Regions from separate parts of the Terrabacter sp. FW104-15G4B genome, predicted to be linked through region 1. Evidence: riboswitches for the same ligand, from Rfam matches in the RefSeq annotation. Region 1 holds a riboswitch; the other holds the start of a gene.
The links. A riboswitch is a leader RNA that binds a small molecule or an ion and turns the genes downstream of it on or off. The one in region 1 is predicted to bind cyclic di-AMP.
Positions count from the first base shown of each region.

Region 1 (5,743 bases):
GGTCGTCGAGGAGCGCGGCCCGCTGCCTCCGGCAGACCTGTTGCGCCTGGCGCGCGGCGTCGCGGAGGCGATCCGGTCGATCCACGCGTGCGGGGTGGTCCACCGCGACATCAAGCCCGGCAACGTGCTGATCGAGGACGGCGAGCCCGTCCTGATCGACTTCGGCATCGCGCACCTGCAGGATGACGTGCGCCACACCGTGGGCGGGCTCGTCATGGGCACACCCGGCTACCTCTCGCCCGAGCTCGTCGAGGGGGCGTCGATCACCGACGCCACGGACTGGTGGGGGTGGGCCGCGACGATCACGTATGCCGCGTCCGGACGCCCGCCGTTCGGGCGCGCTCGCATGGATGCCGTGCTCACCCGCGTTCGCGCCGGCGACGTCGACCTCGACGGCGTGGACCCGCGGCTCGTCCCGCTGCTACGGGCCTCGCTGTCGCCCGACCCGCGCCAGCGGCCGCACGCCGACGACGTGATCGGGGCGCTCGAGGCCTACGCCGCAGGGCGGGCCGCGACGGTCCCCGCCCCCGGTGGCGGCCCCTGGGACGACGGCCGCGCCGCCGCCGCGCCGGGAGACACGCAGGTCGTGCAGAACGGCGGCACCGCCGTCATGCCGCCCGCTCTTCCCCCGCGCGTCGCGCAGCTCCCCGTGCGCTCACCCGTCGACGAGCCGACGCGGTGGGCGCCACCAACGAGCGTGCGCCGGGAGCCGGCACCCGGCCCTACGGCATACGACCAGGGATGGGACGACCAGGCGTGGGACGAGCACGACTGGGACGAGGAGGAGCACGAGCAGGCCCAGCGCGAGGGCGACCCCCGCATCGGGCTGCCGATGCGCACGGGGCTGCTCGCCGCGGTGGCGGTGGCGTGGGTCGGCGCCTTGACGGCGTGGCCCGGCATCGCCCTCGTCGTGCTCGTCGTGCTGTCGGCGCTCGCACGCGCCACGGACCGCTCCGTGACGGCGCTCGTGCTGCGCCGCTACGACTACGGACGGCGACGCAGCGACGTGCCGTTCGCCGTGGTCTCGAGCCCCTGGCACCTCGTCGTCGGCATCATCGCGACCGCCGTGGGGATGCTGCTGCCCGTCGCGGTCGCTCTGGCCGCTGTCTTCGCCACGGCCCTGCTCCTTGCCGGCACGAATGGCTCGCAGCTCGGTCCGGGAGCGCCGGTCACGCTGGCCGTCGGTGGGGCCGTCGGTCTGCTCATGTTGTGGTGGGGACCCGGCGGCGCCTCGCTGCGGCGGGGGTCGCGCTCGATCGCGCGGCGTGTCGTCCCAGCCGGCCTGGGGACCCAGCTCGTGGCCGGGCTGCTCACCGTCTGCGGGGTCGCGGCAGCGCTCGTCGCGCTGCAGCACGGGGCGAGCTTCACGTGGAATCCCTTCAGCTCCAACCCATTCGGGGACTGACACCCTCCCGGGCGGGGGCGGGTAGCCCCCCGTGACTGCTGTCCGAGACGTGTGACGGGACTGTGCGGCGCATGTGTGCTATAGCGCATCCAGCCGGATGGCGGCGGAAAAAAACATCACAGAAGTATCTCGACATGCCTTGTGCAGGGTTGAAGTGTCACGTACCGTCTGTGCTCGGCGGCCTCGACTTTCGGGTCGAACGGGAGATGAGCTTCTGACTCCCGGGTCGCTTCGTCGCGTCCGGCTCCACACGAACGCACCACAATTTCACATGGACACCCATTGAATCCGTTCCCTGAGCGCGCCGAGCCTCGCCAGCCAGGGAAGTAGCCCACACCCGTGGGCCGGGCGAGGACGGGGGACCCAGTGTGGCCAGTGAGTGCATGTGTGTTGTAGCGCATGTCCAAAGAGGACGAGACCTGGCCTTGGGGTGAAGTCGCATCCGCGACGGGGCACCTGACGTCCCAACCCGACAGCTAACCCCGCAGGCGCACGTCAGGAAGGAACTCCCATGCACTACCTGTCCAAGCATGCCGCGGCGAAGAAGATCTCGACCAAGCAGCGCATCGCCGGAGTCGGAATCGCTGGAGCCGCAACCATCGTCGGCGGCATCGCCACCGCAGGCTCGGCCAAGGCCTCCTCGGTCTGGGACCGCGTCGCACAGTGTGAGTCGAGCGGCAACTGGCACATCAACACCGGCAACGGCTTCTACGGGGGCCTGCAGTTCGTGCAGAGCACCTGGCGCGGCTACGGCGGTTCGGCCTACGCGCCGCGCGCTGACCTCGCCTCCAGGGGCGAGCAGATCGCCATTGCCCAGCGCGTGCTCGCCTCGCAGGGTCCGGGCGCCTGGCCCGTGTGCTCACAGCGTGCCGGCCTGACGCGCTCCAACGGCGGCGCCACCGCAGCCCCGGTGTCTCGCTCGACGGCCCGCAAGCCGCTCACGACCAAGAAGGTCGACAAGAAGAAGACCTACGCGGCCAAGCCGACCGCGAAGCCCACCAGGACGTCCACGGCACGCACCACGGCACGCAACACCGCCAAGGGAGCCGCGATCACGGTCCGCAAGGGTGACACCCTCGGCGAGCTGGCGGCTCGCTACCACGTGGCCGGCGGCTGGAAGGCCCTCTGGAAGGCCAACGGAGCCCGGGTCACCAACCCGAACCTCATCTTCGTCGGCCAGACTCTGCGTCTGCCCTGAGTCTCTGGCAGAACTGAGCCGGACGGCCTCGCGCGACCAACCCCTGGACTCGCGCGGGGCCGTCCTCCTCGTTCCCGGCTCTGCCGGGTTGGGCGGATGCCGCCGGGCTCGGTTACGCTTTCGCCCGTCCTCGACGCTCGTGCCGGGGGCCCGCTGGCGTGGCGCAATTGGTAGCGCACCTGTCTTGTAAACAGGCGGTTAGGGGTTCGAGTCCCCTCGCCAGCTCGTATTCGCTTGGTACACAAGTGAGCCCGGGTCCTGTGGGGTCTCACAGACCACCTGTTAAGTGACAACAGGTGGTGGCGACGGCCGAGAACAGCCTCTGACCTGCAGGAACGCGGCCGCAGGCCTCGCACGGTGGCCGCTCTCCTTACCTGCATCCGCTGCCTAATCGCACATCGATCGCACGAAATCACGACGTACCAAAGCGCGCGGACGACTTGTGTTTTCGGCACTGGTCCTGCCAGCTCGCCGCTTGGACGCCCGCCGGAGCGCGGCAGAAAGCGGACAGAGCGTGGTCGACGTCTCCAGCGCGGGGAGGAGGTCGACGCAGCAGCGCTGCGCGAGTCCTACCGGGAAGAGGGGATCTGCACTGACGTCTGGCGGCCGCGCAGCGGCTGCTCCAGTCTCCGCGGCCCGCACGGCTGGCCTACCAGTGGACGGACGGGACTCCACGCGTCGTGCCCATCTGGTTCCACTGGACCGGGAAGGAGATTGTCTTCGGCACACCCCCGGACTCACCGAAGATGAAGGCCTTACGCGATGGCGCCCGAGTCGCAGTGTCGCTCGACACGGACGAGATGCCCTACAAGGTGCTGCAGATCCGTGGGTCTATCCGGATGGACACCGTCGACGGGCTGGCGCCCGAGTACGAGGCCATGTGCATACGCAGCCTCGCTGAGGAGCCGGCGCAGGCATGGTTGGGCAACCTGCGGGCAATCACGGCCCACATGACCCGGATCTTCGTCACGCCCGACTGGGTGGGCGTGCTCGACTTCGAGACTCGTTTCCCGAGCGCGGTCGAGCGCGCGATGGAGGCGGCCGCGAGCGCCTGAACGAAGGCTCTGCCACAGCGAGCGTCGCTCGGCCAGTCTGCGTGGTCATCCATGTCCGCATGTCAGGGACGACAACGCGCTCGCTCGGCGGCATGAGCCGGCGACGGTACAGATCACCTTCCGTCGACGGTGGCCACTTTGCACCTTCTCTTCGCGGTGGGCTCATCGATCCGCAAGTCGATGCTGTTGACTGTGCCTGTGTGACGTCGCAAGTTGCTCGCGTCTGGGCGGAGGGCTCCATGGGCAAGTTGATATACGCGGCCAACGTCTCGCTCGACGGTTTCCTCGAGGACGAGACGGGTTCGTTCGACTGGTCCGTGCCGGACGAGGAGGTGCACGCGTTCTGGAACGAGCACGAGCGGCACGTCGGCACGTCGCTCTACGGGCGACGCATGTACGAGATGATGCGTGTCTGGGAGAGCGACGACTGGCTGACGGACGAGCCCCCCGTGGTCCGCGAGTACGCCGAGATCTGGCGTGACGCCGACAAGGTCGTCTACTCCACCTCGCTTACCGACGTGTCGACCGCGCGCACGAGGATCGAGCGGCAGTTCGAACCCGAGGCGGTACGGCGGCTCAAGGAGACCTCCGCCTCGAACCTGAGCATCGGAGGCGCGGGGATCGCCGCCGAGGCCTTCCGGCACGGCCTCGTCGACGAGTGCGTGCTGCTGCTGTGCCCGGTCCTGGTCGGCGGCGGCAAGCCGGCGCTGCCCCGAGGCGTGCGGCTCGACCTCGAACTGCTTGACCACCGACGATTCGACAACGGCGTGGTCTACGTGCGCCACGCGGTCCGGCACCCCGCCTGACGGTTGCGCCGGAAAGCGGCTGACGTGAGTATGTTTCGTCGTCCGGCGACCAGTGCGACCAGTGCGCCATGCTGAAGTGTGGCCGCGGCCTCGAGCCGCCGCGCACCCTTGAGCCACCTCTGGGCGGAGGCGGGTCCAACCGCATACGACGCGCTGCCGTATGCCGCGGCCCGCGGCGCGATCGCGCTCACCTGCCATGGGCCTCAAGTTCTGGGGCCGGAAGGGGCTTGCGGCCGGCCGGCAGGTACGCGAGGAGCTCCGCGGGCCCGAGTCTGGTGTCCACTGAGGCCACGTAGCCGTCTGGGCGGACGAGCACCATCGCGCTCCGGGGCAGACGTGCGGTGACCACGTCGACCATGCCGCCCAGTTCTAGTGGCGCGCAAGGCCTCTCGGCCCTCGTTCCGTCGACCAGGACGTGCCGGCCGCCGCGCAGGGCGACGTACAGGGTTGTCGCGCCTTGGACGGTGCGCACTGCGAGGTCTGGCATGCGGTCGCCGGCGCGAGGGAGGCCCACCACGCGGCTGGGACGGTTGAGTGGGCTCTCCCGGTAGGCGATGGAGGTCTGTGCTGTGCGGCCGGCGAGGCGGCGTTGTGCGGCCGGAAGCCGCAGCGCGGGAAGCAGAGCGTCGCGCATCGCGCGAGCGGCCGACCGGGGGGCGGTGCCGAACTTGACGAATGCCTCCGTGAAGGCGAGCACCTCCCGGGCGACGGGGCCGCGCTCGAGGCCGTAGCTGTCGAGGAGTCTGTCTGGCGCGTGACGGTCCAGGACGAGGGCGAGCTTCCACGCGAGGTTGGTGGCGTCCTGCATTCCGGTGTTCATGCCCTGCCCGCCAGCGGGGGAGTGGATGTGCACGGCATCACCCGCAAGCAGCACGCGCCCGGTGCGGTACGCGGTGGTTGAGCGGAGCTGGCAGCGGAAGCTGGTCAGCGTCTCCGGGTCGTGAAGGGTCAGGGGTCGAGGTGACCGCACGTCGACCAGCGCCTGGACCTCCTCGAGCGTCGGCGGCCTGCCGTCACGGGGACCCGGCATGGGCAGGGAGAGGCGCCAGAGGTCGGGGGTGATCGGCACGCAGAGCAAGGGCGCCCCCTCTGCCCGAGCGAAGACGTGGACCAGGTCAGCAGGGCCGTCCCAGTCCACCCGCGTGTCGGCGAGCAGCCAGTCGAACGGGTGCGGCTGGCCGACGAATGGCGCTCCCAGCAGGTGTCGGACCGTGCTGTGCGCTCCGTCGCAGCCGACCAGGTACGCCGCTGTTACGGCGTGGTGGACGTGGGGGTGTCC
Region 1 covers NZ_JBYTCI010000002.1:158,064-163,806, reverse strand. Annotated here, with positions in the region: gene AC3WRT_RS02600 (serine/threonine-protein kinase) at 1-1,405, shown strand, start outside; cyclic di-AMP (ydaO/yuaA leader) riboswitch at 1,724-1,913, shown strand; gene AC3WRT_RS02595 (transglycosylase family protein) at 1,917-2,603, shown strand; tRNA gene AC3WRT_RS02590 (tRNA-Thr) at 2,756-2,828, shown strand; gene AC3WRT_RS02585 (pyridoxamine 5'-phosphate oxidase family protein) at 3,203-3,658, shown strand; gene AC3WRT_RS02580 (dihydrofolate reductase family protein) at 3,898-4,464, shown strand; gene AC3WRT_RS02575 (FAD-dependent monooxygenase) at 4,652-5,743, opposite strand, start outside.

Region 2 (5,743 bases), on a different contig from region 1:
CTTCGTCCTGCCCTACCGCGAGGTTCCGCTCGGCGGGCCGCGCGCGATGCCCGTGCGACGCAGCCTCCCCCAGCGCGAGCGCTCGCTCATCGGGGCGTGGTGCTTCGTCGACCACTACGGACCCGACGACGTGTCGCAGACCGGCGGCATGGTCGTGCCCGGCCACCCGCACACCGGTCTCCAGACCGTGTCATGGCTCTTCACCGGCGAGGTCGAGCACCGCGACACGACGGGCGCCCACGCGTACGTCCGCCCGGGCGAGCTCAACATCATGACCGCGGGCGCGGGCATCGCCCACTCGGAGTACTCCACGTCCGGCACCACGGTGCTCCACGGCGCCCAGCTGTGGGTGGCGCTGCCCGAGGCGGACCGCTTCACCGCGCCGGGCTTCGAGCACTACGCGCCGCCGGTCACCGAGGTCCAAGGGGCCCGGGTCCTCGTCTTCCTCGGCTCGCTCTTCGGGCAGCGCTCGCCCGTGACGATGTTCTCCGACCTCGTCGGCGCCGAGGTGACGCTCGAGGCCGGCGCCTCGCTCACCATCGACGTCGACCCCGGACATGAGCACGGACTGCTTTGCGACACGGGCGTCCTCACGGTCGGTGACGCGACGGCCAAGCCGGGCGAGATCGCCTTCCACGCCATCGGGACCGAGCGGATCACCGTCCGGGCCGGCGTGGACGAGCCGGCACGCTTCCTCGTGCTCGGCGGCGCGCCCTTCGGCGAGCAGATCGTCATGTGGTGGAACTTCATCGGCCGCAGCCACGACGAGGTCGTCGCCTTCCGCGAGGACTGGCAGCGCGAGCGCACGCTGCGCGAGCAGGGGTCGTACGCCGCCGCGGAGCTTGGCTCCCGGTACGGCACCTTCCCCGAGGCCTGGAGACACACCCTCCCCGCGCCCGAGCTGCCCAACCTGCGCCTGCGCTCCCGCGGCTGACCGGCTACGAAGGAAAGTGCCCACTCGACGTGCCAAATCCCGTCGAGTGGGCACTTCCCCACGGTCGAGTGGGCACTTCCCCACCGCCGGTTTGAGCCCGCACGGTGGCGGGAGAAGGATGGGCGCATGCGTGCCACGACGATCCATGCCCCGGGTGACATCCGCCTCTCCGACGTCCCCGACCCCACCATCGAGGAGCCGACCGACGCCGTCGTGCGCGTCGTCGCCGGCTGCATCTGCGGCTCCGACCTGTGGCCCTACCGCGGCGCCAACCCGATCACCGAGGGCTCGACGATCGGTCACGAGGCCGTCGGCGTCGTCGAGGCGGTCGGCGGAGACGTCCGCGAGTTCAGGCAGGGCGACTTCGTCGTCATCCCGTTCGTCCACTGCGACAACACCTGCCCGCACTGCCGAGCCGGCATGACCTCGGTCTGCGACCACCAGGGCTGGACCGAGAGCGGCCAGGCCGAGCTGGTCCGCGCCACCCAGGCCGACGGCAGCCTCGTCAAGACCGATGGCATGCCCGACGACGCCCTCATCCCGTCGCTGCTGACTCTGGCCGACGTCATGGCGACGGGCTGGCACGCGGCCGTCTCCTCACGGGTGCGTCCCGGCGGGACCGCCGTCGTCGTCGGCGACGGCGCGGTCGGCCTCTGCGGGGTCATCGCCGCCAGGGAGCTCGGGGCCGAGCGCATCGTCGCGATGTCGCGGCACGAGCCGCGCCAGGCGCTCGCCCGCGAGTTCGGCGCCACGCACGTCGTCGCCGAGCGTGACGACGCCGGCGTCGAGGCGATCCTGGAGCTGACCGACGGCGTCGGAGCCGACTCGGTGCTCGAGTGCGTCGGCACCGACCAGTCGATGAAGACGGCCTTCCGCATCGGCCGCCCCGGCTCGACCGTCGGCTTCGTCGGCGCCCCGCACGGCGTCGAGCTGCCCGTCCGGCAGATGTTCGTCCGCAACGTCGGCCTCGCCGGCGGCATGGCCCCGGTGCGCACCTATCTGCCCGACCTGCTGGAACGTGTCCTCGACGGCCGCATCGACCCGGGCAAGGTCTTCGACCTCACCCTCCCGCTCGACGAGGTCGCCGAGGGCTACAAGGCCATGGACGAGCGCCGCGCGATCAAGGTCCTCCTGCGCCCCTGACCCACCACTCGTCCGGCGTCGGCTGATCGCGTATGCCGTTTGACCAAACCGTTCGGGCGCCCGCTCCGAAGGGCTACCGTCACGAGCGGGCCCCCGGTTCGTGGCCTCTCGACGGTGGGAGCGGTGAACGGTGGGGCAGTGACCGGGCACACGGCATGCGTCCGACCCCCTCGGCTGACCACTCTCGGCCCCTCGACGACGGAGCACCACGTGACGGACGCCCGGCTCATCGACACGGCCGCGCCGAGGGAGCCCAGGGGCGTCGCCCTCGTGCTCCACGGTGGCGGGGCCAGACGTGAGCCGATGCGGGTGAGCCCGGCCCAGCTGTCGGTGCTGCGGATGGTGCCGATCGCGCACCGCATCGCCCGCGCCGGAAGGGGCGAGCTGGCCGTCCTGCGGCTGCTCAACTCGACGCGAGGCTGGGACGCCCACCACACCCCGGTCGACGACGTGCGCTGGGCACTCGGCCTGGTCGCCGAGCGGTTCGGCCCGGACCTGCGGGTCTGCCTCGTGGGGCACTCGCTCGGCGGACGAGCGGCCCTGCTCGCGGCCGCGGAGGAGCCGGTCTTCAGCGCCGTGGCGCTCAACCCGTGGGTCTACCCGACCGAGGGGCGCCTCGACGTGGGCGGGCGCCGGGTGCTCGTGGTCCACGGCGACGATGACCGGGTCGCGAGACCCGCGAACTCCGCCGCGGTCGCTCGGGACCTGACCAGGACCGCCGATCAGGTCGGCTACGTCACCGTCAAGGGCGGCAAGCACGCGATGGTGGGCCGGCACGCAGTCTTCGACGGCCTGGCCGCCGACTTCGCGACCGCGACGCTGCTCGGCCGCCGCCCGCACGGTGTTCTCGCGCGGGTGCTCGACGGCGAGCGGTGGGTCGACGTCTGACCGCTGCGCGCCGCCCAACACACCGACGTCGGGGAGCTCCTGCGTCGAGCCGCACCCGAAACGGCACGGTACGCACATTTCTGACGGTCTGGTCAGTGAGTGAGAACTTGTTTTGCGCGCGTCCGTTTTGCGCAATAGGGTCGGGATGACCCCTCCAACGACCGGTCCGGAACTGAAGTGAGGACCAGGATTGGCCCCGAGATTTGCGTCCGTCGATGACTACATCGCCTCCTACCCCGAGGAGACGCGAACCCAGCTCGCAGGGGTCCGACGCACGATCAGCCAGGCTGCCCCGCACGCCGGCGAGAAGATCAGCTACGGCATGGCGACGTTCACGGTCGACGGCAAGCCGCTGATCTACTACGCCGGCTGGAAGAACCACGTCGGCCTCTATCCCGTGCCGACCGGCGACGCGGACTTCGAGGAGGCGATCGCGCCCTACCGCCGCGCCAAGGACACCGTGCGCTTCCCGATCACCCGCCCCGTGCCCCTCGAGCTGGTCACCCAGATCACCCACCTGTGCCTCGAGCGGCGCGCCGCCGTGTCGGAGAAGTCCGAGAGCTGAGCCCCAGGACGTCGAGGCGCAGGCACCGAGACGGGGCCGGGCTACCCGAGGCACGAGGGCTCCGCTCGCGGTTTGGATGTGAACCGCGTCACACCCCGCACCGGTCATGCGCTCGTAAAGGCGGTCAAAACGGACGTCAAAGCCTTGTTACGGCGCGTCGCCGTTACCGTGGCGTGACTTTTGCCAGTTGGCTCGTCTACTCTTCCGGAAGCCCGGCCACCTGGTCGGGCTCTCGTGAGGTGGACCGCCTAGTCCCGTCACCGCCTGACGAGAGAGAGCAAACCTTGTGACGGGAGCGGAGGAACCACGAGTTTCTCCGGGCGTCCGGCGTAACGACTTCGGACGTCCTTGGGGTGAAGATCTCGCCCGCCGACACGACTCGTTCGTGAGGTGGGTGAGGACCGGGCACCTTTCCGCCCGAACCCGACAGCTAACTTCGTAGGCGCGGAGAGGTTCAACAGCGTGAACAACGAGACCATTCGCGGTCGCCACCGTGCGCCAGGCCGCTACAACCCACTCATCGAACTCAAGCTCATCGCCAGTGAGTCGGCTCAGCCGGCCATCAAGGCGGGAGCGGTCGTCGCAGCAACCGGTGGCCTCGTCGCCACCTTCGCCAGCTCGGCGAGCGCCGACACCCTGTCCCAGGCCCCGGCCGGAGTCGCCGCTGCTGGTGTCGGGGCGGCTCCCGCCGCCGTCGGCCCGGCGACCGCGACCCCAGCGGCTCCGGCCGCTTCGACGGCGCTGTCGAAGATCGGCTACGCTCCCGCCGCCCAGCAGGTCGCCGCGCAGCGCGTCGCCACGCCGAAGCCGCAGGTCATCAAGGACGTGCAGGTCGAGCAGGAGCGCGCCGAGGCCAAGGCCGTCGCCGCCAGCAAGGCTGTCGCCGCCAGCAAGACCCTGGCCGACCGCAAGGCTGCGGCCACCCGCGCCTCGCGCGACGTCACCCGCAAGACGCTGACGACGAGCACGTCGGCGACCAAGTCGCGCAGCAACGCGTCCGTTCCGAGCGCCTCGTCCGGCATGCGCGCCTCGTCCAACTGGGCCACCGCCGGCCAGTGCACCTGGGGCGCCCTCAACAAGTGGTACCAGTCCGAGGGCTACTACCCGGGCGGCTGGACCGGCAACGCGATGGTCTGGGCCTCGGGCGCGCGGTCCGCGGGCTACACCGTGAGCTCCACGCCGCGTACGCGCTCCATCATCGTCATGCAGCCCGGCGTCGCCGGCTCCTCCAGCGTGGGGCACGTCGCCTGGGTGACGGCCGTCAACGGCAACAAGGTGTCGATCATCGAGATGAACGCGATGGCGGGCGCCTACAACTACAACACCCGCACGGTCACCCTGAGCGGCGGCATGTCGTTCATCTACGCTCCGTGAGCCGAGCCGCTCGCTGACGCGGCTTCGAGAGGGGAGGATGCCTTCGGGCATCCCCCCCTCCGGCGTACCTGCCCGGTCCTTCCTGCGACATCGCCCACACTGCGGGCACATGGGAATGATCGGCCGCTCCTGCTCCTTGTCGCCCAGGTAGTTGAAGTCTCCACCGCCTCGGTGGCGGCCCCGACAGATCCGACAGTCCCCACACTTCAGGAGCAGGCCTGTGAGCACGGCTTTCGAGAGCATCCGTATCGGCCGCTGGGACCTCCCCCAGCGCTTCGTCATGGCACCGCTGACGCGCAACCGCGCGGGTGAGGGCCAGGCGCCGACCGAGCTCAACGCGCAGTACTACGGCCAGCGCGCGAGCGCCGGCCTGATCATCACCGAGGGCACCCAGCCGAGCGCCGTCGGCCAGGGCTACCTCGACACCCCCGGCATCCACTCCGACGAGCAGGTCACCGGCTGGCGCCTCGTCGCCGACGCGGTGCACGCGGGCGGCGGACACGTCGTCGTCCAGCTCATGCACGCCGGGCGCGTCGCGCACCCGGACAACAAGGGTGGGCTCGAGAGCGTCGCCCCGAGCGCCATCGCCGCGCCCGGCGAGATCGTGACCGCGAGCGGCCAGCAGGCGTATGCCGTCCCGCGCGCCCTCGAGACCGAGGCGATCCCCGCGCTCGTGGCGGAGTTCGTCCACGCGTCTCGCCAGGCCATCGCCGCCGGGCTCGACGGTGTCGAGATCCACGCCGCGAACGGCTACCTGCCGCACCAGTTCCTCGCCCCGTCGAGCAACCAGCGCACCGATGCCTACGGCGGCTCGCCCGAGAACCGCGCGCGCCTCACCG
Region 2 covers NZ_JBYTCI010000035.1:455-6,197, reverse strand. Annotated here, with positions in the region: gene AC3WRT_RS18500 (pirin family protein) at 1-934, shown strand, start outside; gene AC3WRT_RS18495 (zinc-dependent alcohol dehydrogenase family protein) at 1,061-2,077, shown strand; gene AC3WRT_RS18490 (alpha/beta hydrolase) at 2,288-2,965, shown strand; gene AC3WRT_RS18485 (iron chaperone) at 3,156-3,530, shown strand; cyclic di-AMP (ydaO/yuaA leader) riboswitch at 3,799-3,987, shown strand; gene AC3WRT_RS18480 (CHAP domain-containing protein) at 3,993-4,904, shown strand; gene AC3WRT_RS18475 (alkene reductase) at 5,125-5,743, shown strand, end outside.
Region 2: it holds a riboswitch for cyclic di-AMP, as region 1 does, so the genes downstream of both, AC3WRT_RS18480 (CHAP domain-containing protein) here and AC3WRT_RS02595 (transglycosylase family protein) in region 1, are expected to answer to the same signal.